One region of the Paenibacillus sp. FSL K6-0108 genome, then DNA from elsewhere that is predicted to be linked to it. Evidence: riboswitches for the same ligand, from Rfam matches in the RefSeq annotation. Region 1 holds a riboswitch; each other region holds the start of a gene.
The links. A riboswitch is a leader RNA that binds a small molecule or an ion and turns the genes downstream of it on or off. The one in region 1 is predicted to bind cyclic di-AMP.

Region 1 (10,878 bases):
AGCAGTTTCCATCCACGCCGTGCTTCGGTATCAATCCACATCTCACATGCAGTTGCTCCACCATAGAACTGCCCCTGTTCGTTACGGTCCACAGCTACCCATACCAGCCATACCTGGCGTCCATTGGGTACATCCTCACGGTTGGTCGAGAATTTGATGTTGCGTTCTACCTTACTCTTCGCATGCATTGCACCAATATCGATCTTAGCCTCTCCGTTATCAATAATAACCGGAGACAGGTTGTTCAGATCAATAGAGCCTGCACCAAAGCCTTTGTGTTTGCTCTTTGCACTAACGATATTCAAGGCAATCTGTTTTTTGCCGTTTTGCTCGTTTTGGTCCATGTTTATAGCCTCCAAGGGTTGATACAAATATTTTAACTAATAATCGCCCCAATGCAAACATATACATGCTGTAGATGCTTGTCAACGGGAGGTATTTAACGATGATTCCACGACGTGCCAAGAGCTGGCTCACCGCAATTATAGCCCTGTGTGTAGTTGCCGGAGGGATATGGCTTGGTCTGGGTTCCACACGTTCCATTCATTCTGACTTGCCTGCGCTCGCCCCGGAATCGGGCAAGCCTACGGCACCCGTCAAAACCCAAACATCTCCGGAAAGTATACAGACACCTACCGCTGAAGTATTCAGCAACCGCGTAGTGGAATATCACATGGATGTGAAGCTGGTAGACGGAAATGTATTGCAGGGGACCCAGACGATAACCTGGACACATCCAGGCAAGAAAACCGTCAGCGAACTTTATTTTCACATGTATCCCAACGCCTTCTCCTCTGCCGACACCACCTTTATGAAAGAATCCGGGGGGAAACTTCGTGGTGATGTCATGCCCACGAACGGTTATGGTTCCATGCATATTACAGAAATGAAAACAGAGGACGGGCTTTCTCTCTTGCATCGGATGCAGTATGTGCAACCGGATGACGGGAACATGAAAGATACTACCCTCATTAAGGTAAGGCTGCCCAAACCCGTTAAAGGTGGTGAAAGCATCACGCTTCGCACCCGATTTGAGGTCAAGCTGCCGAAAATTTTCGCCCGCATGGGAACAGCAGATAACTTTGTTATGGCAGGCCAATGGTTCCCCAAACTCAGCGTATATGAGCCAATTGGCACACGAGGTCGAACGACCGAAGGCTGGAATCTGCATCAGTATCACGGCAATTCAGAGTTCTACGCTGATTTCGGGATCTATAGTGTGCGTATTCGGGTACCGGAAACATACAAAGTAGCCGCTACTGGATTTCCAACCCAGCAAGCTGTTGTGAAGAATGGCGAAAAAGTATATCAGTTCTATGCCGATGATGTGCATGATTTTGCCTGGTCAGCCTCTCCTGATTTTGTTTATGCGGAGGAGCCCTTCTCTGCTCCCAATGTACCAGGCGTTCGAATCAAGCTTTATCTCGACCCTGCTCATGAGGATTTGAAGGAACGTTATTTCTACGCCGCCAAAGCAGCGCTTTCCAATTATAGCAAATGGTTTGGCCCTTATCCGTATTCCACACTATCTATCGTTGTCCCGCCCAAATCGGGGAATGGCGCAGGGGGAATGGAATACCCTACTTTGGTCACTGCCTTCGGTGCGGATGATTCTACTCCTGGTTACGATCTGGAACGCACGGTTGTGCACGAGATTGGGCATCAGTATTTTTACGGCATGGTCGCGAGTAATGAATTTGAAGAAGCATGGCTGGATGAAGGATTCACCTCCTATGCGGAAGACAAAGTGATGGAACAGGAATACGGACTTATCCCGAATCTGCCTGTACAATCAGCTCTCATTACTTCTCCAGCTTCATTGACACAGGACTCCTGGAAGTTTGATTCCCAGAATCAATATGCAGCAAATGTATACACACGAGGCAAGCTCGTATTACTCGGAATAGAACAGCAGGTTGGTACAAAAACAATGGAACGTATTCTCTCGACCTATGTGAAGAAATACCGCTTTAAACACCCTACTTCATCTGATTTTCAAAAGGTTGTGGAGCAAGTTACGCGGGCATCCTGGAACGATTATTTTAATCAGTATGTATACGGTGACGGCATGGCTGACTTTGCAGTGGAGAAGATCGCAATCAATCCGATCCTGAAAGACGGCCAAACGTTGTACGAGTCGTCAGTTACATTGCAGAAAAAAGGCAGTGACTATTTAAAAGTACCTGTTCGAATCGTGTTCGAGGATGGAAAAACCCTGACTAAGGAATGGGATGGAAGCGACAAACGCATTACTTACAAACTAACCTATACTTCCCCTGTTTCCTGGGCAATGACTGATCCGCTGTACACCATTGTGCTGGAGAACCACCATATGAACAATTTTCTGAAAGCCGGACTGGATGAGCCAACCAAATCCCGCTGGAGCATGAGCGCAACCAAAATTATAGAAGCCATATTCGGAAGTCTGTCATGGTGAGGTGGATACAGTGAAAGCGAAAATACGTGAAGGCTGGTTTCTCGTCCGTCAGCATATGTTCATTGCAGCACTCTTGTTTCTCTATCAATTAATATGGGGATACTTCCTTTATCGAATGGTACAGTCAGCGGTGGTCCCGCTGCTCCTGCGTTATCCTGATCCTGATGCCGGGGAGCTAAGTACAATCTTGTTCAAAATGGAGAGCCAGCTCGGCCTTTCAACGAACTCGGAGGTTCATCGCTATCTGTGGATTCTAGGCGCTATGCTACTGCTAAGGATGCTGATTAGCCCTCTCATTCAGGCTGGGCTGCTCTACTCGCTCCAGCATTATAATCATTCGGAAGAACGTATCCCATTCATTCGGGGCGTCAAAAATTTGTGGAAGCCAATGCTGTTGCTCTACACCATTCGCACCCTATTGCTGCTGCTACCGGCATATTGGCTCGCACCAAAGCTCTATTCCATCTTCATGGAAGGTTTTCATTCTCTCCATCTGCTTCTGCCTGGTATACCCTATGTTGTTGGCTGGATTGTATACGGGTGGGTTATCCATCACATCCTGCTCTACATGCAGTTTGGTATCTCGGCTCCTGATGGAGAAGGTGGAGCGCTTGGTACGTTTCAAGCTCTATGGATTGCGCTACGCCAGGTCATCCCTCTTATTGGCATTGCAGTCCTGCTAGGAGGCCTTCATCTGCTGGTATTTGGCGCCTTTACTTCAGCTTCATGGTTAGTAACGGGCTTAATCGGTCTTATACTACAACAGACGTATCCACTTGCCAGGTGTTTGCTGAGCCTGTGGAAAATATGCGCCCATTTTCGATTATGGCAGTCCAATTCGGTCAAGGAATAAACTGAACGGTTAAAAATTGTTACCATCTCTATGTAAAGTGTTATGCTCATCTAATGCCGTTAAATAAGCAAACCTCGACCTTTCCCCGTCAAAGGTCGAGGTTTTTTTTGTTAATTTTGTTGTTAAACGTTGCCAAAGTGGTATACCTCTGTTACAATAATCGCAGTGAGTTTTTAGTAACAACTTTGTAATCTTTACCTTCATATTTGTAACTACTTAAAATTTAATCGTCATTTCTTGATTTCGCAGGTGCATAACTAGCATAGCCAAATTCCTAGCACCTGGGAAGCGGGGGAACCAGTTATGGGTGAATTGATCTTGCAACAGAGGGATCATAGGGGACCTTCAACCGAATCCTTAAGCTAACCTCGTAGGCATTGGAAGGGGTATATCTCTTGTTTAAGAAGAAATTAACCGCAGCTGTACTTAGCCTGACATTCGCATTATCGCTTGGAGCAGGCAGCGCATTCGCAGATTCAAAAATGGACCAAGTCATTGATTCAGCAATGGGAACTACATACAAAAGCGGAGGAACAACGCTTAACGGCTTTGACTGCTCTGGGTTTACAAGTTATGTATTCGACAAGCTGGGCATTGATCTGGCTCGCCAATCCAGTTCACAATTCGACATGGGCGATTCAGTATCCCGTATGGAAATGAGACCAGGCGATCTGGTATTTTTCAATACAACGGGCAAAGGGGTCTCGCATGTAGGGATCTTTGTAGGGGATGGTAAGTTTGCACACTCCTCTTCTTCCAAAGGAGTTACAATCAGCGCATTAAGTGAAAGCTACTGGGCTAACCGCTATGTTGGCGCTAAACGCATTATGAGCACGGACGCATATGAAACATTGGCCATCGACTAGGGACAAACTGAGCAACGTCATGCTGGAACAATAAAACTACTGTAACGAAGCATAATAGAACCGTCTGGTACATTCTCCGCAGGAATGTATCCGGCGGTTTTTTTGTGCTTTGTTTCTCTAAACGTATTCAGGATAAGCTATTAAACCAACTTTAGCTTTTTATAGAGCTAATTTTTATTGCTTTGTCCGTGCTCTTATAATGTTTTTACCCATCCCACTATAATATAAACGAAATTACCGGAACTTTTGTTTCACTTTTTTTCTCAAACGGGTACTTGCCAAATGAACGCCTCTTTTGTAGAGTGAAAACAGACTTACATATGGAATGACATATGTATATGGACAATTCAAAACCAGTATAGCTTGTTCACAATGAGAGGAGCATGCAGTTGTATGGATGAAGCCCCTGTGATGTTTCACGTTGTGCCCATGCAAGAAGAACATGCGAAGCTCATCTGCGATTGGCAGTATGACCCGCCTTATAATATTTATAGCTGGCTGCCCTGGGAGCAGATGAAAGCACTTGAGGTGGAATTTGGCGATCCCCAGCTACGGAAAGAACAATATGCGGTCGTACTGGGGGAGGATGGGCAAATTTGCGGTTTCGCTCAATACTTTGCACTTGAAGGTGTCACCCGCATTGGGCTTGGCATGCATCCCGAACGCTGTGGTCATGGTCAAGGGACGGATTTTGTCTCGGCCATTGTGCAGGAAGCCATTCGCCGGAACCCTGCAAACGAAATAGATCTGGAAGTTCTGACATGGAATGAACGTGCCATTCGCGTCTATCTCAAAGCCGGATTTGTTACGCAGGATACATACGAGCGACAGACACCGAGCGGTTTGAAACCTTTTTATTGCATGGTCTATCAAGGTCCACGCGGATAAAAAAGGCTATAAAAGCACCTTGAAAGTCCCCGGTTATGTGATTAGTTCAAAAAATTACCACAAAATGCTATGATGTAACTACAGGTTCCGTTATAATGATATGGATAGTTTCAGGTTAGATGATCTTTCATTCTGGAGGGGACATAAGGGATGCACAAATGGATCATGAGCGGGGTATTTTTTGCAGCGTGCGCTTTAGCTATTGTTTTAATGTTTACGCTTCCAGGGAAAGAGGAAGTTGCAGAAGAAGCGAAACCGACGATGCCACAAGTTACAATGGATGCAGGACAGGCTGAGGCACTAGTCAAAGCAAACTGTATTACCTGCCACGGTGATCAGCTTCAAGGGGGCATGGGCCCTAGTCTGCAGAAGATTGGTAGCCAGGACGATGTGGAGAAGATTTATACCACGATTGTCAAAGGTAAAAGCGGCGGTATGCCTTCGTTCAAAGACAAGTTGAAGGATGAAGAAATCGCAAATGTTGCGATGTGGCTGGCAGAGAAGAAGTAATCCAAGATGTTCAAGGCGATCAGTCTGTGACGGATTGCATGTATAGTGGGTTAGTGATTTCAATCTTGGTCACCTCCTGCACCTTCGTGCATACCAAACCACACTGAAGCTGGACACACAACGTAGTTACCCCTGTATTCAATATTACAGGGGTTGCTGGGTTTATCGATGGTCATACAAAAGAAGAGGCTCTTACTCACCCGCGCTGGGAAGTAAGAGCCTCTTGGTCATATATTAGGTATACCCGCTGGAAAATTGCACGCTATGATTTCTCTGATTGCATTGGCGTATCCTACGGCCGCATGCCGCCTCTGGTTCACCTAAAAGCTTGCATAGATTACTGGGTCTTTGCCTCCTGCTCAGCGAGAAAAGCTTCCACTTCACGTGCGGACGGCATCCCGGACTGGGCGCCGAGCTTCGTCACGGACAACGCGGCTGCGCCCATGGCGAAACTTACCGCCGTGTCAAGCGTCTCTCCGCGCGCGAGGGCTACCGCCAGCGCGCCGTTAAAGCAATCGCCAGCGCCGGTCGTGTCGACGGCGCTTACGGCGTAGCCGGGCGCACGGCACGCGCCGGCACGCCCTGCCTGTACGCGGCCGCTAGGCGCTGCCGCGTACACAGCCCCCTCGGGACCGAGCGTCGTGACGACAGCGGCCCCGAGGGATGCGGCAAGCTCTGCGACCGCCGCATCCACGTCTTCCGGCCGGAGATCATCCCGGCCGGTGAGCACGGCGAGCTCGCTGCGGTTCGGCGTGACAACGTCGACGCACCGCAGCAGCTCCTGGGGCAGACCCGGCACAGCAGGGGCCGGGTTGAGCACCACCAATGCGCTGCCTTCAGCCGCCAGTTGGGCGGCGCGGGTGACCGCAGGCAGCGGGATCTCCAGCTGCAGCAGCACCGCTGCGGCTGCAGTCAGGCTTTTTACCGTATCCGCCTCCTCCAGCATCGCAGGCACGACCTGCCCATTCGCTCCGGGAATGACAATAATCCGGTTATCTCCTTTGGATAGCCAGATGGAGGCTGTACCTGTAACGGTATCATCCAGAATACGAACCTGCGAGGCATCCGCCCCGCTTTCCGTTAGACTATGCAGCAGGCGTTCACCAAAACCATCCGAACCTACAGCACCAACCATTGTTGTCTGTCCGCCCAGTCGTGCAGCAGCAACCGCCTGATTGGCGCCTTTGCCCCCAGCCAAATAGTGCAGTTCCTCCCCGCTCACCGTTTCGCCTTCCTCAGGGATAATATCCGTCTTCACGACCAGATCCATATTAAGGCTGCCTACGACAGCAATAAGAGGTTTGTTCTGATTATCGTCTGACATGTATGCTTCACTCATTTCAGTAGTGCGATAATAACCGATCCCGGTTATTCCGACCTCATTTTCTCAAAAGCTTCGTTATATTGCCCTGCTTCTTTAATATCTACAGATGTGATGCCACCCTCATCCCATGATGTGAGACGCAGTGTCACCGTTGTATAGTCAATCGTAATGAAAGGGTGATGATTGAACGCTTCCGAAATCGCTGCGACCTCGTCCACAAATGCAATCCCTTTCATGTAGTTGGAGAATACGAACTTGCGGACAATCCATCGTCCCTCTTCCAGTTCCCAGCCTTCCAGCCTTCCCAGATGAGCTTCGACTTCCTCTTGCGAAAAAACCATACGTTATCTTCCTCCCCATATGATGGCTCATCACAGACACCTGTCCATGCTGCCACCGAAACCTTTGGTGTTACCCATAGCAACCTAAGCGCATAGGTACACCGCCCTGCGGTTCGCCCGTTTCATGACTATCATCTTACCACGGACAAGCCTCAAATTCCAATAGTACAAATGGCGCTAGATCCACTAGCCATAAGGCTTTAGGGAGATTCTTCTACTCCGTTTTCCATGCCAAAAACCTTATGGAAGCATACTAAATGAGTGGTACAAAAGTCAGCTCTTCTTCCCCGATTAAGATATGAATTCGGTGCTGATCCTTGTCATGAATGACCACTCCACTTCCCACCGGGATAACAGACTCCTCACCCAGCGCATAGAACAGATCTTCCGCAAGCGCCTCATCCACTTCGAGCTGCTCTGTCACACCAAGGCGGGACCACTCTTCCTCGTCCATTTCAAAGAAAACGTAGCGGTCCGGTATTCGACCTAAAGCCTGTGTCAAATCTGTCAATATTCCTTCATAATCCCGTCCATGCTTTACGCCCATTGGCTTTTCACTCCTATTTAGCCCCTAAGGAGCAGATTTGATCTTATTATACCTGAAAATTACCCTTAAAAAAAAAGGCCATCTGGTCGATAAATACTATACATGACCGTTTTAACTGTTTCTGCCACCCTATAGGGTGCCTAACATTAAACGGATTGCGGTGTAACGTTCGTCCGGAAGCCCGAATAAAGCCGCTTGAAAGGATTCAATTTTATCTCATGGATGAGGTGTATGATGGAAATTTCAACGATTATCGGACTAGTTTTAGGGCTGGTTTCACTTGTATTGGGGATGTTCCTGAAGGGGGCGCCCCTAATCAACCTGGTTAACAACCCGGCAGCCTACGTTATTATTTTTGTTGGTACGGCAGCAACTATTTTCATGGCATTCCCCATGTCTGAAGTTAAAAAAATCCCCAAGTTATTCGGGGTACTGTTCAAAAAGCAACAACTGATTGACCGTGTTTCTCTAATCGGCACATTTATGGACTGGGCTTCCACCACCCGTCGTGAAGGCTTACTTGCACTTGAATCGAAAGTCGAAGATATTGACGACCAATTCCTGCGCGCCGGTATGCGTATGATTATTGACGGAAATGATCAGGAATTTGTAAGTGATGTACTCATGGAAGATATTCACGCTACAGAAGAGCGCCATCGCGGCGGTGCCTTGATCTTCTCCCAAGCGGGGATGTATGCACCAACGCTCGGGGTACTCGGGGCCGTTGTAGGTCTCATCGCAGCGCTTGCAGATCTAAGTGATATGGAGAAGCTCTCCCACGCGATTGCAGCGGCGTTTATCGCAACGCTTCTCGGTATCTTCAGTGGTTACGTGTTGTGGCACCCGATGTCCAATAAACTGAAGCGGATGTCCAAAAAAGAGATGGAAATCAAGCTGATGATGGTTGAAGGGCTGTTATCCATTCAATCCGGTGTATCCACAATCGCTATCAACCAAAAACTATCTGTATTCCTGACACCTTCCGAGCGTAGACAACTGGAAGAGAAGGAGGGATCTTCAGGTGAAAAAGGCTAAAAAACATGAACCGCATGAAGAGCATATAGATGAGAGCTGGTTGCTCCCCTATTCCGACTTGATGACTCTGCTGCTTGCCCTGTTTATTACCCTGTTCTCCATGAGTTCACTTGATGCGGCAAAGTTTGAACAGATGGCTTCGGCACTGAGCAGCGCATTGAACGGTGGTTCGGGTGTATTGGATCATACCTCCATGAATCCTACAGATTCCACGACAGATTTGGGCAAAAACAAACAGCAGCCTGAAGACATCACCAAGAAGACACCAGCTCAGATTACAGATGCGCAGATGGCTCAGAAAGAACAGGAAGATCTGGAGAAACTCAAGAAACGACTTGATCAATATATTCAGAAAAACGGGCTTTCCGATCAGCTGAATACAAAGCTGAATCAGTCTGAGCTCAAGATCACGATCAGTGACAACGCCCTGTTCTCCTCTGGCCGGGCTGATGTTAAACCCGAGTCACGCTCATTGGCTAAAGCCATCTCGAGCATGCTGCAGGAGTTTCCGGAATACGAAGTTGTTGTATCTGGTCATACTGATAATGTTCCCATTTCGAACAGCCAATATAAGGATAACTGGGATTTAAGTGCGGATCGCGCACTAAATTTCCTCAAAATTCTGTTATTGAATGAGGCACTGGACCCTGCGAAGTTCACACCTAGCGGTTATGGAGAGTATCACCCAGTCGCCAGCAACCAAACGGATGCTGGACGAGCTCAAAACCGTCGGGTAGAAGTTTCGATTATCCGGAAATATCAAAGTAACAACACAGCCGTGAAAGCAGTTGGACAAGGTAACTAAAAAATCGTTCGTTGTAGACAAACGAATGCTTAAGGCACTCTCCTTCATACCAGGAGAGTGCCTTTTTTTCTATCCACTGATATGAAGAAGTGCTGCTTCCCTTGAGGGAAAGCAGCACCTTGGATATCATCATTTATTCCATATTATAATCTAGCAAACTGCTCAATTCTGACTTTTCTGCGGGTGTCAGTTCTCTCCAGGTCCCTGTGACCTGTTCGCCGAGATGAATATTCATAATACGAATCCGCTTCAACTTCCGCACCTCATAGCCAAATGCACTGCACATCCGGCGAATTTGGCGATTTTTTCCTCTGTCAGAATAATACGGAACACCCGATCTGATATGCGAGTCACCGTACAGGGCAGCGTCATTTCACCAAGGATTTTGACTCCCGTGCTCATGCCTCTTAAGAAGCTCGGCGTTACCTCGCGATCCACGGTGACAATATATTCTTTCTCATGGCGTCCTTCTGCCCTCAAAATTCGATTGACGATATCGCCATCATTGGTCATCAGAATCAGACCTTCCGAATCCTTATCCAGACGACCAATCGGGAAGATACGCTCTTTGTGCCCTACAAAATCAACAATATTTCCTTGAATGTGCCGCTCGGTTGTACTCGTTATTCCGACAGGTTTATTGAGCGCAATATATACGTGTTTCCGTTTTTCCTTAATAGGTTGACCATTAATCCGTACATCATCGCCATCTTCTGCCTGACTGCCCAGCTCTGCCTTCACTCCATTAATTGTTACTTTTCCGCTCTCCACCAATCTGTCGGCTTCCCGACGAGAACAAAAACCCGTTTCACTGATAAATTTATTAATACGCAAAAGGTAATCTCACCTCATCTAGTTCTCTTCTTCTGAAGGTTCATTGTCCGTCTTATGATCTTCCTCTATATTCTCCGGCTGCTGTTGGGAAGCAGGCAGATCGATAATGACGGTGGTCCCCTTATTTAGTACGCTTTTGATATCCATCATGCCCTTATGTGATTGAATAATTCGCTGACTGACCATCAGACCAAGCCCTGTGCCCGATTCCTTGCTTGTAAAGAATGGTTCCCCGAGCTTAGGCATCAGTTCTTCTGGAATTCCAGTGCCTTCATCCTTAATTTCAATCCGAACCCGACTATTCTCTTGGTCATGATTGAGTTTAATTCGAATATTGCCCCCGTCTGGCATGGCCTCCATGCCGTTCTTAAGCAAGTTAATGAAGACTTGCTTCAACTGATTCTCTTCACAGTGTACCATAGCTGAATCAGATGAAGC
Region 2 (10,878 bases), 1.6 Mb from region 1:
GGCGATCGAAGTCCAGAGCAGCATTGACTTCATAGAAGTGAACGTGAGAACCGACCTGAACGGGACGGTCGCCGCGGTTCAGTACAATCAGACGCACGGTTGAGCGATCGGGATGACAGACGATCTCATCATCCTGTTTTAAACGATATTCACCAGGGATCATGGCGTTCTCCTGCCTTTCTCAGCGTATAGGTTCATGGACAGTGACCAGTTTTGTTCCGTCAGGGAAAGTGGCTTCCACCTGTACCTCAGGAATCATGTCCGGTACACCTTCCATGCAGTCTTCACGTGTCAGGATCGTGCCGCCGTATCTCATCAACTCTGCAACACTCATGCCATCGCGTGCGCGTTCCATGAGCTCGGAGGTCAACAATGCGATAGCTTCGGGAACATTCAGTTTAAGTCCGCGTCCTCTGCGTTCCCGAGCGAGGTTAGCGGCTACGGTAATCAGGAGTTTCTCTTTTTCCTGCTCAGTCCAGTGCAAGGTAATCCGACCTTTCCCTTAGATAGTCTATGTCGTCATGGATCGTTCTGTATGTTAAATATACTCACACAGGGTGGACCCTTTGTCAATATGGTTCCAGTTATATTAGCAGCATGCATTAAACGAGTATGCATAAAATAAAATTATGTAAGCATTATTGACACGGTGGGTGTCACCCTCCATAATTTGGATCAACGAACATTTCGGACATATATGACCTTAATGTTCGTCAATAGACTAAAAAAAGGGAGTGTAGGCTATTGAAGAAGAGGTCGGTCAAGTTATGGAGTGTTTTGCTCGGTGCAGTCATTGCGTTGACAGGATGTGTGGAGGGTGGAACGCCGCCTGAGGCGTCGGGTTCCGGTGGGGCGGGAGAATCAACTTCGTCCGGAGATACGATTAAAGTTGGTGTTCTTCACTCCCTGAGTGGAACGATGGCAATCAGTGAGGTGTCTGTTAAGGATGCGGAGATGCTTGCCATTGAAGAGATCAATGCAGCTGGCGGAGTTCTGGGTAAACAGATCGAGCCGGTGGTTGAGGATGGCGCTTCCGATTGGCCTACATTTGCAGAGAAAGCAGGGAAGCTGCTGCAGCAGGACAAAGTGGCCGCTGTATTCGGCGGATGGACCTCTGCGAGCAGGAAGGCAATGCTTCCGGTGTTTGAACAGAACAAGGGTCTGTTGTTCTATCCGGTGCAATATGAAGGGTTGGAATCCTCACCCAACATTTTTTATACAGGAGCCACAACGAATCAGCAGATCGTTCCATCCGTAACTTGGTTACTGGAGAACAGGGGCAAGAAGTTTTACCTATTGGGTTCAGATTATGTGTTCCCGAAAACCGCCAATCAGGTCATCAAAGCTCAGTTGTCAGCAGAAGGTGGCGAAGTGGTAGGTGAAGAATATACACCGCTGGGGCACACGGATTACAGTACGATTATCAGCAAAATCAAGGCTGCCAAGCCGGATATTGTATATAACACGCTGAACGGAGACAGCAATGTCGCCTTTTTCAAACAATTGAAGGATGCCGGGATCTCTTCGGAACAGTTGACCACTCTGTCAGTGAGTGTGGCGGAGGAAGAAATTCGGGGCATTGGTGCGGATGTGCTGAAAGGCCATTTGGCTTCGTGGAACTATTATCAGACAACGGATACACCTGAGAATAAAACATTTGTAGAGAAATATAAAGAAAAATACGGAGCTGACCGGGTGACGGCCGATCCGATCGAAGCGGGATATGTGGCCGTTTATCTGTGGAAAGCAGCTGTGGAGAAAGCCGGATCAACTGATGTTGAAAAGGTGAAGGAAGCAGCCAAAGGACTGGAATTCGATGCGCCGGAAGGAAAAGTGACGGTGGACGGAGAGAACCAGCATATCTACAAAACGGTGCGGATTGGCGAAGTGCAGGAGGATGGACAATTTAAGGAATTGTGGAACTCCGGCGCACCGGTCAAACCTGATCCGTATCTGAAAACGTACGAATGGGGTGCTTCCCTCAGTACGAAATAGCGCAGTCATCTCGCGTCCGAAATATGCTGAATAACAGACGAGGGTGAAACAACACACCCTCTTACAACAACACGGTAAAGCGTTGATGCGAAACGTAAATGATGTCTTGTATAAAATTTCAGATGTTCACAGCATGAGGAGGGAAAGGCGATGGATATGTTTGTCCTGCAAATGTTCAATGGGTTAAGCATCAGTTCCATCCTGCTGCTGATTGCGTTGGGACTTGCGGTTACATTTGGATTGATGAATGTCATTAACATGGCGCATGGTGAATTGATCATGATCGGCGCTTACGCTACGTATGTGACGCAAAACCTGTTCATTTCGTATGCTCCGCAAGCGTGGTTTGATGTCTACTTTATTGTGGCTCTGCCGATCGCCTTTGGTGTGGCGGCTCTTATAGGCTGGCTGCTGGAAGTGGTGCTGATCAGGCATCTGTATGGGAGGCCGCTCGACAGTCTGCTTGCTACATGGGGCGTAGGCATGATGCTGCAGCAATTGGCCCGAACGATATTTGGGGCGCCGAACGTAGGGGTATCCAGTCCGGCTTGGCTCAACGGAGGTCTGACCATCACGGACGGTATTGTGTTTCCGTATAAACGTCTTTTCATTATTGCGCTGGTTGCGGTTGTGCTGCTGTGCATGTATTTGTACATCTATCGGACTTCTTCCGGGAGACGGATGAGGGCCGTAATGCAGAATCGAAGCATGGCGGGCTGTCTCGGGATTTCCACCAGACGTGTGGATGGCATGACTTTTGCGATTGGTTCAGGCATTGCCGGTATCGCCGGATGTGCGTTGACACTGATTGGTCCGATTGGTCCCTCGCTGGGCACGTATTATATCGTGGATGCGTTCATGGTGGTTGTACTGGGCGGTGTGGGGAAACTGGTGGGAACTGTGTGTGGTGCGCTTGGCATTGGCATGTTCAATACGTTATTCGAAACGTATACCTCAGCCTCCATCGGCAAGGTGCTGGTATTTGTCTGTATTGTAGCTTTTCTGCAATGGAAGCCGCGCGGTCTCGTTGCCATGCGGACCCGGAGTCTGGATTAATGTGAAGAAGGGGGTTATATGATGTTGGCACTTCTCAAGACGGGTAGTCTGAAAATGAAGATCATCTGGGCGGTTGTCCTGATCATGATGTGTCTGGCTCCACTCATTTCCACGGAATTCCGGCTTAGTTTATTAGCGAAATTCCTGGCCCTGGCCATTCTGGCGATCGGTCTGGATTTGATCTGGGGGTATGGGGGTGTACTTAGCCTGGGGCATGGCGTATTCTTCGGACTTGGCGGGTACGCCATGGCGATGTATTTGAAGCTGCAGGCCAGCGGTACGACACTTCCAGACTTTATGGGATGGAGTGGTCTTAGTGGTCTGCCGTGGTTCTGGGAGCCGTTCAAGTCATTCCCAGTGGCGCTATTGCTGGGCATTGCCCTTCCGGCATTGCTGGCCTTTGCCCTGGGGTGGTTCACGTTCCGCAACCGGATCACCGGTGTATACTTTACAATCCTGACCCAAGCGTTAGTACTCATTACAGTAACGTTATTTGTGGGCAAACAGGAATGGACCGGAGGGACCAACGGTATAACGGGATATAACGCGATCTTTGGTTTTACCCTTCATTCGACAGGGACAACGATTGCTCTCTACTATATAACACTTGCAGTTCTGGTGCTCGCCTATCTGCTCTGTCGTCGGGTCGTGAACAGCAGATTCGGTCAGGTGCTTGAAGCTGCGCGGGATGGGGAGAATCGGGTTCGCTTTCTTGGATATGACCCGGCGGGCTTCAAAACGTTGGCTTTCGCCCTCTCTGGAGCGCTGGCGGGAATTGCCGGTATGTTATTTGTTCTTCAGGTAGGGATCATTTCGCCTTCCATGATGGGGATTGTGCCTTCCATTGAAATGGTACTATGGGTTGCTTTGGGTGGTCGTGGAACGCTGATTGGTGCGGTGATCGGAGCTGTGGTGTTGAACGCAGCCAAAACCGGCATCAGTGAAGCTTATCCCGAAGGTTGGTTGTTTGTCATTGGCGGGCTCTTTGTGACTGTGGTCTTGTTCATGCCGAATGGACTTGTTGGTGTATATCGTCATGTCGTGCGCTTGCTTAAACGGAGAGGAGAGGTTGTGCATGTTCCAGTCAGTCAGGAAAAACCAAAAGTCTACTGACGCTCCGGTAGTCCTGGTCGCCGAGGACATTACGGTGGCATTTGGCGGTTTTGTTGCGGTCAAAGGCATGAATCTGAAGCTGCATGAACATGATCTGCATTTTCTGATTGGCCCCAATGGTGCGGGGAAAACCACAATGCTGGATGTCATTTGCGGCAAAACCAAGCCCTTGTCCGGTACGGTGAAGATGGCGGATGGTACGGATCTGACACGTATGAAGGAACACCAGATTGTTCGAAAAGGGGTAGGGCGCAAATTCCAGGCTCCGTCCATCTTTGCTGGTCTGACCGTGCAGGAGAACCTGGCGCTGGCTGCGGAGACTCGTCGTTCTCCTTTACAGGCTCTGGGTATTCAGCGGTATTCAAAAATTAGTGCGGCCATGGAGCGGGTTACGCTCCAAATTGGTCTGCAGGACCGTGTGGATACACGTGCGGGGGCGCTATCACATGGGGAAAAGCAGTGGTTGGAGATTGGTATGCTGCTCCTGCAGGAACCCCGTGTATTGCTGCTGGATGAACCGGCAGCGGGCATGACGGACGAAGAAACACACAGGACGGGTCGACTACTGCAGGAGATTGCGCGAGAAAGGTCTGTTGTGGTAGTGGAGCATGATATGGAATTTGTTCGCGAGTATGCAGCCAAAGTGACGGTGATGCATGAAGGCAAGCTTCTAAAGGAAGGTACGATGGTGGAAGTGCAGGAAGATCCGAGAGTGGCTGAAGTGTACCTGGGCAAAAGGAGGGATGACCATGCTGTCGCTGCAACGAATTGAGTCCGGTTATGGGGAAAGCAATGTGCTGCGCGGTGTGAATCTGGATGTTCAGCCAGGTCAGGTGGTATGCCTGATGGGGCGTAATGGTGTAGGGAAAACCACCTTGATGAAGACGTTGATGGGGCTTCTCAAAACGCGCAAAGGAAGTGTTCGGTGGAAAGGTCAGGAAATATCCACCCTCGATCCGGCCAAGCGGGCCAGGTCGGGGATTGGATATGTGCCGCAGGGGAGAGAAATCTTCCCTCAGCTTACAGTAAAGGAAAATTTGCTGCTGGGTCTGGAGACAAGTGCAGCGGGTGTAAAGATGTTCCCGGAGGATGTGCTGGCGATGTTTCCGGTGCTTGCCACGATGTATGGTCGACAGGGTGGTGATCTAAGTGGCGGGCAGCAACAGCAGTTGGCATTTGCCCGCGCGCTGGCTTCCCGGCCTGGATTATTGCTGCTGGATGAGCCGACAGAAGGCATCCAGCCTTCGATCGTAGAGGATATCCGGCAGGTCATTTTGGGAATTAAGGCAAAGGGTGAAATCTCCATCTTGCTGGTGGAGCAAAGCATTGATTTTGTGCGCGGTGCTGCAGATTATATTTATGTAATGGACAAAGGAGCAATTGCACTGCAAGGAACACCGCGAGAACTGGATATGTCGCAGTTTGAGCACCATCTGTCTGTGTAGATCAGCTGCTGAGGGTAGGATGAGTTCAGGAGCGCTTGTCCAGGATATTGGAGTACTTCGGATATAGTCTTCGGATGCAATCTGGGCAGATATCATGGGTGAATTCGGCATGGGTGTGCTTCTCCAGATAACTCTCAACCGAGTTCCAGCTGTCTTGTTCATCCTTGATTTGTTTGCAGACAGCGCAAATGGGAAGCAGTCCACGCAAAGTGCGCACTTCGGAAAGGGCTTTTTTCAATTGGCGTTCGGTCTGCTTCTGTTCGGTAACATCCGTGTGTGCAATCAATGCGAGATCAGACAGAAGGGATGGGTCGGCCTGAATCAATGGGGTGAGTTCCAAGCGGAACCACCGCTGTTCGTTGTGGATAGTTTGAACGGAGATGTCGTATGTATAACTGTCTTTAAAAGGTGCAGGGATACGTTTCAACTCCTGAACAATCTTCGCATTCTTTGCTTTCTCCTCGCGTAATGTCCACCGCTCTACAAGGTGGAGGTAATGAGACGGTTCAGATGCTGTTCTGGAGAGGTCTGTTCCGCTTGGTTTGGGAAGCAGCTGCCCAAGTCCTTGTTGCCAAGCGGTGTTGCAGCTGCGAATGATCCAGTTATGGTCAACAATGATAAGCTGGTGCTGCATGGACTGGAACGATAATCTCTCCAGATCGGATATTAAGTATCTCATGAAATGAGCTCCTCCTTGGCAGAAAACTTATCTTAAATCATCAGGAATTTCCAAAATGTCAGCGACCTGGTTCCTGAACCGGGTTGCTTTGCGTGTGCCGTGAATGAGATTAGACAGACGGTATGGCGGAATGCCATACTGTTCACAAAATGTCTTTTGGTCGACCTGGAGTTCGGTTAGTCGTCGTTTGATAGCCCATCCGAAAGGAGTCACAGGTTTCTTTTTGTTCAAAAGGGTTCACCCCTCGTTGGAATGTAGTGTTCAGCTGGTTATTCTTGGTGTAAAATATATGGATATGCGAGCTGTATAATTTATTATATACGTATTTGCGTCATCTAACAATTAAAAAAGACGTAAATAAGTGTATTTTAATATGTTAAATGGCGTAAATACGTTAAAAAGACAAAATAAATGACATAAAAAACACGCCGGCAATGAGGTTGCGGCGTGTTTTTTATGTTCCACAGTAGGAGGAGGGGGATTATGAAGGGAAGGTGGATAGAGATTAGGCTCTGTAAGCGTGAAGTCCTGCACCAAGCATGTGAAAGCTTGGAAATAACGTCTTCATGGACATTGAGGTTGGTTGTACCAGTCCATCCGCAGCGGAGGCGCTGACGGTATGCCATTCATGCTCCAGGTCTGCGGCCAGGCGAACCAACAGGTCCTGGGTTGTATCTGTGTTAAGAGGTATCACTTTGGAGGCTTCGGTTATGCAAGCACTCATGGCTGAATGCAGATAACCAAGGACCGCCTCCTCGACAGGGATTTCGAGGTGGTGGTTAATCCAGGCGTGAACGGTGGAGAGGCAGCCAACGGATTCATACTTAGCCAGGGTTTGTTCCAGATGGCTAAAATCAATCCATGGGTGGAGTGCGCGAGCTAGTTTAATCAGTCGTTTGCCCATGGTGGAGGCATGTTCTCTGAGGTTCACGGGGGTGCGCTGGACATGAACGAGTTTGTCGATGAGGGCTGTACGCCACGCGTCATTATGATCTGCTGCGGTGTATATACCTTTAATCGCCATACCTTCCAGACGCACAATGCTGGGGTGCAATTGACAGCGCATGAAGGATTCGAGGTCTTCAGCGCTTCGAATTGTACCTTCAGCGATATGGGCATCCATACCAAAGGAATGGGTAAACCCTCCGACCTGGATAGAGGAATCAAGCAGTTTGACGTAATCGAGCAGCTTATTCCCACGGTTCACAATCTTTCGCCTCCTACGTTCGTTAAATGTTATGTTAAATAACATTTATACTCCTTTTTGGTTCGACTTATGTTAGTAAATCCGAATTATATGATATATATATTCACATAAATATCCGCTTTTTGTCAATAGTTTCTTGGTTTTTTAAATATAAAATCTATTTAATGTTATTTTATATAACTTTATAAGTTAAGTTCTACTAAGAGGATATGAAGAGTGGTTATTATAAAGAAAGTAGGGTCATCAGCCTAATCGGATATACAAACGAGATCAAATTTAATCATATGCACTTCGTAGGAGAAAATGACGAGATTATACGATTTATGGGAGGAAAAGCGCAGTTAAAATGATATTAATAAAAATGCTTTACTTTTAAACATGAACCGGGTATAATCAATTCTGTTGCCGATTATTTACGACATGCGGTCGTGGTGGAATGGCAGACACGCTATCTTGAGGGGGTAGTGGGTGTATACCCGTGGAGGTTCGAGTCCTCTCGACCGCATCATAAGAACGATTAAGAAGAAGCTTCCCGTATGGGGAGCTTCTTTTTTTGTGTTTTTTACAGTAAAGACGGGTCCGACCAAAAAAAGGTCATCCCATTCCCCTGAATGCATGCTCATGCTGTCTGTCGGGGTCGGATGGCCTTCACTTGTTATTTAAGCAATGCTTTGATGTCTGCTTCAATTTTATCAGGTGTTGTTTGGGGAGCATACCGCTTCACAACACGACCGGTCTGATCCACAAGGAATTTGGTGAAGTTCCATTTGATGGCTTTGGAGCCGAGTACGCCCGGTGCTTCTTTGGTAAGATGCTGGAAGAGAGGATGAGCGCTTGAACCATTCACATCGATTTTCTCAAACATTGGGAAGCTGACACCATAGTTCATCTGACAGAACTCGGCAATATCGTCAGAAGAACCTTTTTCTTGTGCAAACTGGTTGCTTGGAAAACCAAGAACTTCAAATGGGGAGTCTTTAAATTTGTCCTGGAGTTCTTGCAGACCTTTGAATTGAGGTGTGAGGCCGCATTGACTTGCTGTATTCACGATAAGCAGTACTTTGTCACGATAGTTGGACATTTCGACTTCCTGACCGCGAAGGGTGTTTACTTTGTAGTCGTAGACTGACATGAAAATCGCCTCCATTTCATATTCTTCTACCTTCTATTATATTTATTACAATTAAATATTGCAAAATTAATATTGTTTTTTTATCTCAATTTAGACCTGACATGTATGATCTGTGACTGATTTACTGTTCAAATTGCGCTAAAGAGAGAATTAGAGAGCTTTGAAGAGATGGGTAGAGAATGGATGTGTTGTAAGCGCTATTATTGATGTGAAATGGCAAAAATCCGTCGATTCGTTGATCTGCGCAGACTTTACACCAATATGGCACGGGTGTATGATTCATATCGTAATTCCAATTAAATTAAATTTTACATGAAAAACGAAACAAACGATGATATCGCTCTGATTATTGAAAATAAAGGAACGATGTTTTAATCGCTGAGTTTCCATTCATTCATGGGTGGGAAACGGGGGAACCAACAGGATGAACTGTTTAGAACAGTAGGCATCCATGGGGTGAATTTTCCGGTGACAGCCGGAAATAGGGCGACTCTCGCGCCCGAATCCGTCAGCTAACCTCGTAAGCGTTAAAGGGAGAGGCAACAAGCCGTACGCTGGTTCATAGTGTCTTTTTGCTATGGATTATTGAAGAAGCGTCCGGGAGGCCTTGGTCCCCCACGCTTCTTTTTTGTTGTCTTTTCACGCCAAGGGAGGAACGAATGATGGATAAAGAGATGATCTTAGTAACTGCTCCTAATGAAGCAGGACGTAAATTTATCAAATTGCTGATGTACAAAAAAATGCCGTTTGCCGTTCTGACCAATAGTGCAGGGGAAGAGCGCAGACTCCGGAGAATCGGTGTGGAGCATGTCATTCGCATGAACACGGCTGCTGCTCAGAAATGGTTTTTGCCTCAAGGCAGTGTCGGCAATGTTTTTATTTTTGAAAATAGCTTAAACCTGACCTGTCGATATTTGCAGATCTGCCGCTCCTGGACATCCAAGTCCTTGTGTGTTATTACGGAACAAAGCCATCCCAAAGGGATCTATCGGGGAATGGGAGCAGACCGTATTGTATATTCCTTGAATGGGGAAGTGGGGTTTCTGCTTAATGGCTAGTGGCTAGTACTATTCCTGTGATTGATCCAGTGTCAGCCGCCTGTTATAATTGAAATCATATATAAACGGAAACTTGAGGAGACTCATGCATGTTGGTGGGTCTTCTTTTTTATGGTTTGGGAAATAGGGATAATTTCCTGTGGCTAACGAGGAGGAATAAGCGTGCCGGATGTACGTGGAATACAATGGTTGTTCTTTGATGTGGGGGATACACTCGTGGACGAATGGGAGCCGGTAGATGATATTATCGGTCAGTTCGTTCGTGAAGCTTGTGCGCTTGGTTATCAGGTGGAGATGCAGACGGTGCGAGAACTATTTGCTGCCTCCTACCGAAATTACGAGCAATGGCCGATGAAATTGGCTATTCGTACCCTTATCAGCGATGAGGGGCACCGGGAACAGATACAGGAGAAGCTGAAGTTCCGCAAAGAGCTTGAGCGTCCCTTCCCGTCCGCCGAGGCAGTTCTCCAGACGTTGTCGCAGCACTATAAGATTGGTATCATTGCCAATCAAAGTCCGGGAACGGAAAGTAGGCTGAATAGCTACGGCTTGCGCAAGTATGTGGATGTGCTGGCCTGTTCAGCTGAAGAAGGGGTGTCCAAGCCTGACCCTGAATTGTATGCAGTAGCGTTGAAACAGGCGGGATGTAAACCCGAGGAAGCGGTCATGATCGGCGACCGGATTGATAATGATATTATTCCGGCCAAGAAGCTGGGTATGCACACAATTCGGATTTTACAGGGTTATGGCAGGTTTCAGCCTGAGCTTGCGGATGCAGAGCGTCCAGACTGGACGATTGAATCACTGGAGGAACTTCTTCCATTGTTATTGGTTACTCAAAATTCAGACAACTGAATGAAGAGTCGTATTAAGAGCTAATCCGTATGGATTAGGCTGCTGCTCAAACTGCTCAAACATATAAAAGGCTGATCATCTCAAGGGATACGTTACTTGAGTTGATCAGCTTTTTTGAGTTAGACAAAATACAGTGTAGTTCCATTTAAACTAGAACAACAGAATGGTCTGGATAATCAGATACACATTCAGGACAACGATCACTCCGGCAATGATCCAGGAGATAATTTTGAGCCACAACTTGTTGGCAAAAGCCCCCATGCTTTTTTTGTCACTTGTAAACATGACCAGCGGAATGACCGCAAAGGGCAGCTGCAGCGACAGCACAACCTGACTCA
Region 3 (10,878 bases), 3.1 Mb from region 1:
ACACGGATATACGGATGGATTGCAGGACATCGCAAGGATACGTTACCGATATCCATGGAACCATGGTCGTTGCCACTGACGATCTCCTCTTGTGAAATGCCAAGTTCAAGCAGGTTAGCACTGAAAGCAGCGGATAACGATTCATTCGTGACCATCTCATCATAGGATGTCTCGTAATTGGATGTCACAAGCCGGCATCCGGTTTGCAGAGCAGAACCTTCCGCAATCTGAATTACACGTTGAGTGAGAATATTCAACTCTTTTCTCGTCGAGGCACGTACATAGAATTGAGCAGAAGCGTAGTCAGGAATGATGTTGGCTGCCTGTCCTCCGCTATTGATAACCCCGTGGATACGAACCGTACTTTTCACTTGTTGACGGAACGCATTAATACCATTAAACGTCTGGATAACCGCATCCAGGGCATTGATGCCTTCATGTGGACTTGCGGCAGCATGCGAAGATTTCCCATGGAATTCAAATTGTACGGCATCAATAGCCAGGGAGCTGCCAGATTTCTCATACGCGTAATACGGGTGCGCCATCAGTGCGATATCACAGTCATCGAATAAACCCGCTTCAGCCATAGGCACTTTGGCGCCACGCGTTTCTTCCGCCGGTGTACCAAACACTTTCAATGTTCCGCCCACTTCATTGAGTATGGACTTCAGACCTACCGCAGCTCCGAGGCTCATCATGCAGATCAGATGGTGCCCACAAGCATGACCGATTTCTGGTAGTGCATCATATTCACATAACAGGGCAATCGTCGGGCCTGGCTTGGATGCAGCATACGTACCAATGAATGCGGTCTCCAAGCCAAGAACAGGAGCTTCTACGGAAAAACCATGGTAGGCGAGTTCTTCTTTTAACCGTGCAGAAGCAAGGTATTCTTCATTCCCAAGTTCGGGATTCGCACCAATGTATGATGAAATCTCTTTAAAACGGGAAGCATATTGATCAATTACAGTTAAAATTTGTGTTTTGGTATATGTCATGGTGGACTCCTTAAGCAAAAATGAAAATAATTCAATAATTATATCATAGTTGCGGTTATTTTTCAGAAACTAGTCAGGATTTGTAATGTCGAAATGCATTGCATAATCATGCATTCTACTTTATAATGACTCAGGCATCAACAACAGAAAGCATACAAAGTATTATAAGGGGAGAACAGGGTTGAAATTGATTAGTCGTTACACCATGATGCTGCTAGCTTTTGTGGTATTGCTAACTACGGTTGCTCCTGTTGCGTTGGCAACGGGAACTACAGGCAATTCAGGCAGTAAAAAGCTGGTGCTCGGTACAAGTGCCGATTTTGCACCATATGAATTCCATAAAGTCATTGATGGTAAAGACCAAATCGTCGGATTTGATATTTCGATTGCTAAAGAAATTGCTGCCGATCTTGGCGCAGAACTTGTAATAGAGGATATGGGTTTTGACGGACTTCTTCCTGCGTTGCAGAGTGGTCGTGTGGATATGGTCATCTCGGGTATGACACCAACGGATGAACGTAAACAAAGCATCGACTTCTCCGATACCTATTATAAATCAAAGCAAGTCATCATGATTCGCAATGCGGATAAAGATAAATATCCAACCATGGCTGATCTGGAGAATGAAAAAATTGGAGTACAAAAAGGCTCCATTCAGGAAACGATTGGTCAGGGAATCCCAGGGGCAAAACTGACAGCACTGGATAAAATATCCGATATCGTGCTGCAATTGCAAACCAATCGTGTAAATGCTGCGATCGTTGAAGATACGGTAGCTGCCGGTTATCTCGATGATATTATTGGACTAGCTCCGGCTATTCCGGATGAAGAGCAGGCCGAAGCGGCAATCGGGATTCGTAAGGGCAATACAGAATTGCTGAATGCAGTGAACGGAACGCTCAAACGTCTGAAAAGCGAAAATAAAATCGATCAGATGGTCACTGAAGCAAGCCAGTTGATGGCAGAGAAGAGTAAACAAAACATTTTCGAAGTATTCTGGCAGTACAAAAGCTTCTATGCAACAGGTGTGGGCTACACCCTCTTACTGTCTGCACTGGGTGTAATCTTCGGGGTCATTATCGGTTTGATCATCTGTCTGTTCCGTCTGCATGACATCGCCATTTTGCGCTGGATCGGAACAGCTTATGTTGAGGTCATTCGTGGTACGCCCATGCTGGTGCAATTGATGATTATCTATTACGGTGTTTCATTGACTTTTGGGATTAATTTCTCGGCTCTTCAGGCGGGGATTATAACACTGTCCATTAATAGTGGTGCCTATCTTGCCGAGATTTTCCGCGCTGGTATACAGGGTGTGGATCGCGGCCAACTGGAAGCAGCTCGTTCACTGGGGATGGGAAGAGGTGCGGCCATGCGTTTCATCGTGCTCCCACAGGCGTTCAAAGCGGTGTTGCCGGCGATCGGTAATGAGTTCGTGACCATTATCAAGGAATCCTCCATTATCTCGGTTATCGGTATGGTGGACATTATGTACCAGGCAAGTGTGGTCAAAAATATTACGTATCAAGGGATGAATCCATTCCTGATTGCGGCAGCCATCTACTTTGTGCTGACGTTCATTTTGTCCAAACTGCTGGGTCGACTGGAAAGGAAGTTGGGTGCAAGTGATAGACGTTAGACAATTATATAAATCCTATGATAAGAACGAAGTGCTCAAAGGCATTAACGTAACGATTGGAAAAGGCGAGGTTGTCGTGGTCATCGGTCCGTCCGGATCGGGGAAAAGTACCTTTTTGCGTTGTCTGAACTTACTGGAACAGCCTACTTCCGGTGAGATTAACTTTGAGGGAGTTTCGATCACTGACCCGAAACATAACATTAATGAAACTCGTGAAAAAATGGGGATGGTATTCCAGCATTTCAATCTGTTTCCGCACAAAACGGTGCAGCAGAACATTACGATTGCTCCGATTAAAGTGAAGAAACAGCCTGCACACGAAGCGGAACAAATCTGTGCAGATTTGCTCAAGACGGTTGGCCTCTCTGACAAAAAAGACGCCTATCCAAATCAGCTGTCCGGCGGACAAAAACAACGGATCGCTATTGCAAGAGCTCTTGCGATGCAGCCGCATGTCATGCTGTTTGACGAGCCTACCTCTGCACTGGACCCTGAAATGGTCGGCGAAGTACTGGATGTCATGAAGCGGCTTGCAGAGGGCGGAATGACCATGGTAATTGTAACGCATGAGATGGGCTTCGCACGCGAAGTGGGTGACCGCATCCTGTTTATGGATGGCGGGGTTATTGTAGAGGAAGGAACGCCTGCTGAAGTGTTCGGTGAGCCCAAGCATGCACGTACACGTGACTTCCTCGCTAAAGTGCTCTAATACATCCGAGTTATTAAGGATGAAGATCAGGATGAAATTGCAAAATCTGTACTTTGGATGAGAATTTCATCCCCTCAACCATCCCTGTCGACAGCCCGTCGGCAGGGATGGTTTTGTTATGTAAGGATACGCACAGATTTACATAAAAAGTAACGTTTCTGTCATCAACGATATAAGCTTAAATAGACATTTTTTTGAAAAAAACCGCTTAAATTCAGCCTAAATTTGAAATGAATTAGCCAGATGGTAACATTTACTACGACTCTTGGTTACAAAATTGTGATATATTTGTTCCTGCCGAAACTTCCGGAGTTGGGAGTGTGGGGGATGTAACGATGCAGAGTGTGCTTGGGGAAGAATCATTTGCACACGGCTTGGGGTGAATTAGGGCTACATAATTTTTAATGTAATTGAACCTATAGGGTGGTTTCCTCCATCCGAATCCGACAACTAACTTCGCAGGCATAATGAGGGAGGAAGACCATGATTAACAAGAAACGTATAGCCAAAACAGCAACAGCTTTGCTGACAGCAGCAATGCTCATTCAGGCCGTTCCGGCTCATGCCGATTCAGTTCATGTGGCCAAAGAAGGGGATACCTTCTACACCTTATCCAAACAATATGGAGTCGGGCTTAACGCACTTATTAAAGCTAACAATGACATTTCTGCTTACAACATTTATGGTGGTTTGAAAATTACGATTCCAGGTAAAACAACGAATACAGCTTCTGCTGCAGCTAAAACGGTAACCGCCGCAAGTCTTGATGTAAATTCGGATAGCAAGGTTGTACAGGCATGGGGAAAAACGTTTGATTACAGCAAAACTGTCGATGTAAAGGCAACAGCATACTCTTCTGATGCTTCCGAAAATGGAGGATGGGGTGCTGTGGATTACTTCGGTAATCCGCTTGAATTGGGTACCATTGCGGTAGACCCAAGTATCATTCCATTGGGTACAAAGGTACTTGTGACTGGTCATACACATCCAGGACTGCCAAAGCAGGCATTTGTCGCTACGGCCCGTGATGTGGGCAGCGCCATTAAAGGTCACAAGATCGATATCTTTATTCCTGGCAGCAAGCAATCTGTGAGCACATTTGGTATTCAGGATGTTGAACTTTACATTTTGAAATAAAATTAAAATGGAGCTGCACATTATCATAAGTGACTCCAATTAAATCTAAATTAAACACAAAAGGGTGTTCTCCAATCATGATTATGTGATTGAAGAACCCCCTTTTTAATATCCGCATTCTGGCATCTGATTCTATTTACCCTTTGGCAGTTCCAGCATTTCGTCCAAAGTTACCAGCTCGTACCCGCGGTTTCGCAATTCTTCGATGACTTCAGGCAACGCCTCGATAGAGCCACTCAGCTTCGAGCCGACACCGCCCCCTGCATGCTGCAGAACAATGGAACCTGGTTTAACAGCCGAGAGGATGTTTTTTTTAACTTCTTCTTTGGAGAGGCCCTTCCAGTCCAGAGAATCGACGTTCCAGTTCACGATGCTGTAATGTTGTTTGGCCGCCCATTGCAGCTGCTGCTCGTTAATATCGCCATAGGGTGGACGAATCATTTTGGGTGTGTAACCCGCCAGATTACGAATAATATCCCCGGTATGTAAGATCTGTTTGCGAAATGCATTCATGGACAGCTTACTGAATTCCGGGTGATTGTAGCTGTGATTGCCAACAATGTGCCCTTCCTTCACCATGCGTTTCACCAAATCCGGATGTTTCTCAGCGCGATGTCCCACAATGAAAAACGTAGCCCGTACCTTATATTTTTTTAAAATATCCAGTACCTGCGGGGTGAACCGAGGATCAGGTACGTCATCAAAAGTCAGTGCGACCTTTTTTGTTGAGGGACCATTGGTTTTAAATGTATCCGCATATTTCTGTCTGAGCTGTCCCAGTGTCAGCTGTTCCTCGTCGGAAGAATTAGACTTCGAAGCAGGTTCGGTTTGAGGGCTTGAATAAGCCCATAATTGAGCAGGAGCGTAACTTCCTCCCAGAAGCATGACCATGATGGATAACATGATGAGGCGTATACGCATGTTAGTGCCTCCTTTTCCCAAATTGCGTTCTCTTTGGTATGCCCGCGTCTTTCCGTATTTATGCATGATGTGAGATGTTTCATTGCTGACTCATCAAATCGGAGCCATAATTCCACCATATATATTACATATCAAAAGGACAGGTGGAGCAGGATGAGTACATACAACTTAAATTCCGTTCGTTTACAGGTGATTGAGGCTGGAGAAGATAAAGTTTTTATGATAACTGGAGGAAGATCACATATTGGGGCAGTAGCGACATTTTATCCGGATCGTGAACGGGTGAATGGGGCTACGGTGCATATTCCAGGGCATAAAGAGCAAGAACTGTGTGAGAGACTCGCACGCAGGGCTGCCTTGCATTTGAAGGTAACGGTAACAGTAATCATGGGAATTCACTTTGATGCCATTACGCGGATGCAGATTGATGAGATTGTGCAGACTTCAGAGAAGCTGCTTGATGAGGAGTTGTTCCAAACGGGTCGACTGATTCAATAGTTTAATTTGCGTTAAGTAGGCTTAAATCGTTTTTTATAATTTTTTTTGTTAAAATTGAAACGAGTAGAACACTGCCACGTATGTATGATTATATACAAGGATGAACTATCGACTAGGAGGAATACCATAATGTCCATTTTCAAACGATTACGCGATTTAACAATGTCTAACATTAACTCCATTATTGACAAGGCAGAAGATCCGATCAAAATGACGGATCAATACATCCGGGATATGCAGGAAGATCTTGAAGATGCGGAGAAAGCTGTAGCTGCACAGATCGCCATTGAGAAGAAATTCAAGCAGCTGTTTGAAGAACAGGAAGCCCTCGTGAAGAAACGTGAGGAGCAAGCACATACAGCAGCGCGTGCACAGAATATGGATTTGGCCCGTCGGGCACTGGAAGAGAAAAAAGTGGCTGAAGAGAAGATGGCCGAATACAAAACAAGCTATGACCAAAACAAGGCTTCTGCCGATAACCTTCGTGGCAAGCTGGACGAAATGCGCAAACAATTGACCCAAATGAAAAACAAACGTGAAACATTGGTTGCGCGCTATAACGCTGCAAAAGCCCAAACCGAAATCAACAAGGCGCTGAACGGATTTAGCTCCGATACAGCAAGTGCCGGCATGAAGCGTATGGAAGAGAAAATGATGCAGATGGAAGCTCAGGCCGAAGCCAGCAATGAGATGTCGTCCAAAGGTAAATCGCTGGATGATGAGTTCGAGAAGCTGGGCAAGGATCAGGCTGTTGAGGATGAACTGGCGGCATTGATGAAGCAATACGAAAATAAGAACTAAACCTTGTAAGCAAGCAGGGGCACCAGCGGAGGAGAGACCAGCGTTTCTCCTTCGCTTTTAATTGCGGTTCATGTTGAAATGTGGGGGCTATGTAGATGGATTTGAACATTTTGGCAATGCTGGTCTGGACGTTATCGGGTTCGGTTTTGCTGTTTGTCTTGATGTATGTGGATTCTTTATTCACAAAGTATAAGGATTTTGCCGAAGTGAAGGCTGGCAATATGGCCGTTACGACACGTATGGTTATGAAGCTGTTTGCTCAGGGATATGTACTCGCGACCTCCATATCGACAGCGGGTCACCTTGGAGAAGCGTTGCTTGTATCCGTTGTTTCCTTTGTCATTTTGCTGATTCTGGAGAGTGTGGTTCACTTTATGATTCGGAGATGGGCCAACCTCGATCTGGATACGGGAATACAGCAGGGTAAGACGGGTTACGGATTGTTCTCGGGTGCACTTCATATCGTTGGCGCATTAATTATTGCAGCTTGTTTATAAGATAAGGAACAGGAGTAATGGGCATGAGTATGTGGAAACGGATTAAAGGAATAATAGCCAAACCTGAACCGCCCCAGGTAGAGAAAACAATGCTTCAGCTGGCACCTGGTGATATCTGTGAGGTATCGCTGGTCACCTATGAAGTTGTTGGACGGGTACATCATCGAACACGGAATGCAGCTGTCCTCACGTTGCAGGATGGTACGGCAATCCGACATTTGCATATTGAAGAACGGGAAATGACCCGGTATGCCCTCTATACACCAATTGATGGTCGTCTCGATGCACCAGACGAGGTGCCAACGTTGCTGGATCTGGATGGACGTGCGTATCATTTGGAGGAAGAATACGGAGGAATGGTAACCACTGCAGGCAGGACACCCTATGGTCAGGCTGGGGAACAATTAGTATGGCAATATCAGTCTGATGATCACATGCTTTTACGTGTGGAGTGGCAAGACAGAAGATTTACGTTGTATGAGGGTGAGTCCATCCTTCCTGCGGATATCAAAGTGATTCGTTCGAGCTAGGAGAGGTTCCAATGGAAAAGCGCTTGGCACATGGATTAAAATTAATGCTTGTCCTCAGCCTTGTGATGTCGCTGCTGTCCGCGTGCGGAGCACCTTCGGTTCAGGACACATATCCGCTTGAATCGGTCAGCGGCAGTGGTAACACGACATCCTATGTGTATCGAGCTGCCGATCGTACCGTTCCAGAGGTCGCTCGGGAATTATCTGAACAGCGGAAACCGGACCAGATATCGGCGGAAAATACAGAGCGGATGTTCCTGGTGTATCAGGATCAGTATTATCATTTGCAGCAAGACCCGAATAAAGCGGAAGATACTTTGGTTGAGGTGGATTCCAAGGAATATGTTCGGCAGAATTATGATTCGTCCTTTTTGCAAGGGTACTTAACCGCAACATTGATTGGGAATTTGTTTGATTCTTTTGGAGGTAGAGGTTCTGGTACGTATCGGGGTTATACGAACAAGGACACATACAAACCAAGGGAAGGTTCCTATCGGACACCGACGAGCAGCGATAAAAAGGCTGCTCCGCCGATAACCGTTGACCGGAAGGGATCGATTACCCGGCGTGGCAGTGACAAGGATACGAGCGTTGGCTCGGGCGGAGGGCTATTCAGCCGAAACAAGGAACAAAGCAAAGGCACAATTGATCGTAATAAAAGCAGTGGTGGCCTTGGAGGATTGTTTGATTCACCGAAGAGCTCTTATAAAAAGCCAAAGACGAGGGTTGGCGGCGGCAGAATTATGAGGCGTAGATAGCAAGCACTACGCATGAATGAGGCCGCAATATTAAATCATTCGCAGAAGAACAGTGAAAAGGTATGGTGGAGAGCAAGCTCTGCCATAGAAATTACCTTGGACGCTGTTCTTTTTGTTTTAGGATTTGCGGACATGATGGGACTTTCGAACACGAGGAATGGTTGAAGCAGGTTGTTTGCGAATCCAGCGGATATAAGGAGCGATGCGCTCATCCTGCCTTAGAGCCTGTACCTCAGTTAAACCTAAGGTTATAATATCGCGATTGTTATAGAGAGAATGAATTTGTTTGTGGCAAGGGATACAGAGATCGGCAGTAGGCATATGCGTTCCACCCATTTCTTTCGGTGTCAGGTGATGGACTGTGGTTTCGACAGGTTCCCTTCCACACAATTCGCATCGTTGATTCATGAAGGTCATCTCCTTTTCTCTTACATATTGTGGTCTGCCAAGCCGTCTTTCATGTGGGAGGTAAATTGGTGAGTACTTGTCATGACATAGCTTTCGGGCTACACTTTCTAAAACGATCAAATGTCCCAGGGAGGTTCTATTACTATTGAAAATACATTCACATGCAACGGATATGACGACTGCGAAATTTAACCGTAAGGCTATACAAGTATCGGATGCGCAGGCGAAAGTTGCGGCTCATGTCAGCTCGGGTTCAATTGAAAAAGTAACACTTGAGGAAGCACATGGTCGAACGCTTGCTGAGACGATATATGCTCCTCATCCTTACCCATTCTTTCGTCGATCCGGAATGGATGGGTTTGCGATTCTAAGTTCGGATACGATTGAAGCATCCAGCGAGAAGCAGATTTGGCTCCGTATCATTGATGAAATTCCTTGCGGGTATACATCGGATCAACCGATTACATCCGGTACAGCTGCTCGGATCATGACAGGAGCTCAGGTGCCGGAAGGCGCTGATGCTGTTGTTATGATGGAAATGACTGAAAGCAAAGAAGAGCATGGGGAACAATGGATTGCTCTGAAGCGCCATATTCAGCCGAATGCCAACATTACACCTATTGGATTGGAAGTTCAAGAGGGACAACTGCTGCTTGCAGCAGGAACAATCATTCACGCAGGTGAACAATCCGTGCTGGCAACATTCGGTGTAGGCCAAGTGCCAGTATACAAACGCCCCAAGGTAGCCATTTTTGCAACTGGTACAGAATTGTTGGAAGTGGACGAGCCGTTGCAACCTGGGCGTATTCGGAACAGCAACAGCTATATGCTTCGTTCTTTGGTCGTTGAAGCGGGGGGTGAGCCAGTTATGTATGGTTCGATTGCTGATAATGTGGATACCGCACGTACGAAGCTTGCAGAAGCGCTTGAACATAATGATATAGTGGTCACAACAGGCGGAGTATCGGTTGGGGATTATGATATTATGGGTGACCTCGTTCGGGAAGGGAATATGGAGATGCTGTTTAATAAAGTGACGATGCGTCCCGGCAGTGTTACGACGGCTGCTGTGGTCAATGACAAGCTGCTATTTGCGCTTTCGGGTAATCCCGGAGCTTGTTTTGTCGGCTTTCAGTTGTTTGTTCGGCCAACGATTCGTACGATGCAGGCAGATGCTCATCCATATTTGGAAGAATGGACAGCCATATTGGAAGATGATTATACAAAGGTTAACAATTTCACACGATTTGTACGCGGACGAACAGAGATACGTAACGGAATGGTGTATGCTAAACCTTCTGCTGCGCGAGTGGACGAATCCAGTGTCATGATTACGATTAAAGACAGCGATTGCCTGATCGTGATTCCACCCGAAAAAAAAGGCATTTCTGCTGGTGAACAGGTTCGAATTCTCAGACTTCCCACGGGTCATGGCAGGTAGGTCATACATGGCTGAAATCAGCAGCACTTCACCACATATCATGCAGATTGTTGGATATAAAAACACAGGAAAAAGCACCTTAATTGCTGCACTTACCCGGTCCCTTACCTCTGCTGGACGAAGAGTGGCTGTAATTAAACATGATGGACATGATCATTTTGAGATGGATCACGAAGGAACCGATTCCTACAGCTTTGCTCAGGCGGGAGCCGATGCAGTCGTTGTGATGTCAGAGAAACGTACTGCACTCATTGAAAGACAAGCGACGTCGTTGGAGAACATGATCAACTATCTGTCAACGTATGACTGGATTCTTATTGAGGGATACAAACAAGCTCCATATCCCAAATTGGTCACGGTCCGTGAAGAGAAAGATCTTTCTCTAATAAAGACGTTACAGGATGTAGTTGGAATTGTTTCATGGCTGACGCATGACAAGAGGGGAAGCTTGGAGAAAAGTGGGGATCTCGTCTGGCATTCTGTTCATAAGACAGAGGAAATAGCAAGATGGCTGGTCTCACTTGAGCGTTAGGAAGAGAAA

Region 2: it holds a riboswitch for cyclic di-AMP, as region 1 does, so the genes downstream of both, MHB49_RS07960 (hypothetical protein) here and MHB49_RS00520 (C40 family peptidase) in region 1, are expected to answer to the same signal.
Region 3: it holds a riboswitch for cyclic di-AMP, as region 1 does, so the genes downstream of both, MHB49_RS20585 (3D domain-containing protein) here and MHB49_RS00520 (C40 family peptidase) in region 1, are expected to answer to the same signal.

What each region holds. Positions count from the first base shown of each region.
Region 1 is NZ_CP150288.1:103,855-114,732, reverse strand. Features, by position in the region: gene MHB49_RS00535 (YwhD family protein) at 1-344, opposite strand, end outside; gene MHB49_RS00530 (M1 family metallopeptidase) at 446-2,437, shown strand; gene MHB49_RS00525 (hypothetical protein) at 2,448-3,290, shown strand; cyclic di-AMP (ydaO/yuaA leader) riboswitch at 3,545-3,682, shown strand; gene MHB49_RS00520 (C40 family peptidase) at 3,686-4,156, shown strand; gene MHB49_RS00515 (GNAT family N-acetyltransferase) at 4,550-5,044, shown strand; gene MHB49_RS00510 (c-type cytochrome) at 5,195-5,554, shown strand; gene rbsK (ribokinase) at 5,892-6,878, opposite strand; gene MHB49_RS00500 (4a-hydroxytetrahydrobiopterin dehydratase) at 6,923-7,219, opposite strand; gene MHB49_RS00495 (hypothetical protein) at 7,473-7,766, opposite strand; gene motA (flagellar motor stator protein MotA) at 8,001-8,801, shown strand; gene motB (flagellar motor protein MotB) at 8,788-9,606, shown strand; partial or broken gene rluF (23S rRNA pseudouridine(2604) synthase RluF) at 9,740-10,440, opposite strand; gene MHB49_RS00475 (PAS domain S-box protein) at 10,459-10,878, opposite strand, start outside.
Region 2 is NZ_CP150288.1:1,751,207-1,762,084, forward strand. Features, by position in the region: gene MHB49_RS07900 (urease subunit beta) at 1-163, opposite strand, end outside; gene MHB49_RS07905 (urease subunit gamma) at 182-484, opposite strand; gene urtA (urea ABC transporter substrate-binding protein) at 745-1,995, shown strand; gene urtB (urea ABC transporter permease subunit UrtB) at 2,146-3,051, shown strand; gene urtC (urea ABC transporter permease subunit UrtC) at 3,070-4,164, shown strand; gene urtD (urea ABC transporter ATP-binding protein UrtD) at 4,127-4,936, shown strand; gene urtE (urea ABC transporter ATP-binding subunit UrtE) at 4,914-5,609, shown strand; gene MHB49_RS07935 (hypothetical protein) at 5,635-6,288, opposite strand; gene MHB49_RS07940 (hypothetical protein) at 6,316-6,519, opposite strand; gene MHB49_RS07945 (urease accessory protein UreF) at 6,794-7,495, opposite strand; tRNA gene MHB49_RS07950 (tRNA-Leu) at 7,918-8,000, shown strand; gene MHB49_RS07955 (glutathione peroxidase) at 8,151-8,627, opposite strand; cyclic di-AMP (ydaO/yuaA leader) riboswitch at 8,994-9,169, shown strand; gene MHB49_RS07960 (hypothetical protein) at 9,287-9,685, shown strand; gene MHB49_RS07965 (HAD family hydrolase) at 9,848-10,540, shown strand; gene MHB49_RS07970 (Nramp family divalent metal transporter) at 10,691-10,878, opposite strand, start outside.
Region 3 is NZ_CP150288.1:4,578,391-4,589,268, reverse strand. Features, by position in the region: gene MHB49_RS20600 (M20 family metallopeptidase) at 1-998, opposite strand, end outside; gene MHB49_RS20595 (ABC transporter substrate-binding protein/permease) at 1,180-2,637, shown strand; gene MHB49_RS20590 (amino acid ABC transporter ATP-binding protein) at 2,624-3,346, shown strand; cyclic di-AMP (ydaO/yuaA leader) riboswitch at 3,632-3,827, shown strand; gene MHB49_RS20585 (3D domain-containing protein) at 3,830-4,483, shown strand; gene MHB49_RS20580 (polysaccharide deacetylase family protein) at 4,616-5,404, opposite strand; gene MHB49_RS20575 (hypothetical protein) at 5,558-5,902, shown strand; gene MHB49_RS20570 (PspA/IM30 family protein) at 6,032-6,703, shown strand; gene MHB49_RS20565 (DUF350 domain-containing protein) at 6,799-7,200, shown strand; gene MHB49_RS20560 (DUF4178 domain-containing protein) at 7,224-7,730, shown strand; gene MHB49_RS20555 (DUF4247 domain-containing protein) at 7,742-8,488, shown strand; gene MHB49_RS20550 (HNH endonuclease) at 8,606-8,896, opposite strand; gene glp (gephyrin-like molybdotransferase Glp) at 9,069-10,337, shown strand; gene mobB (molybdopterin-guanine dinucleotide biosynthesis protein B) at 10,345-10,869, shown strand.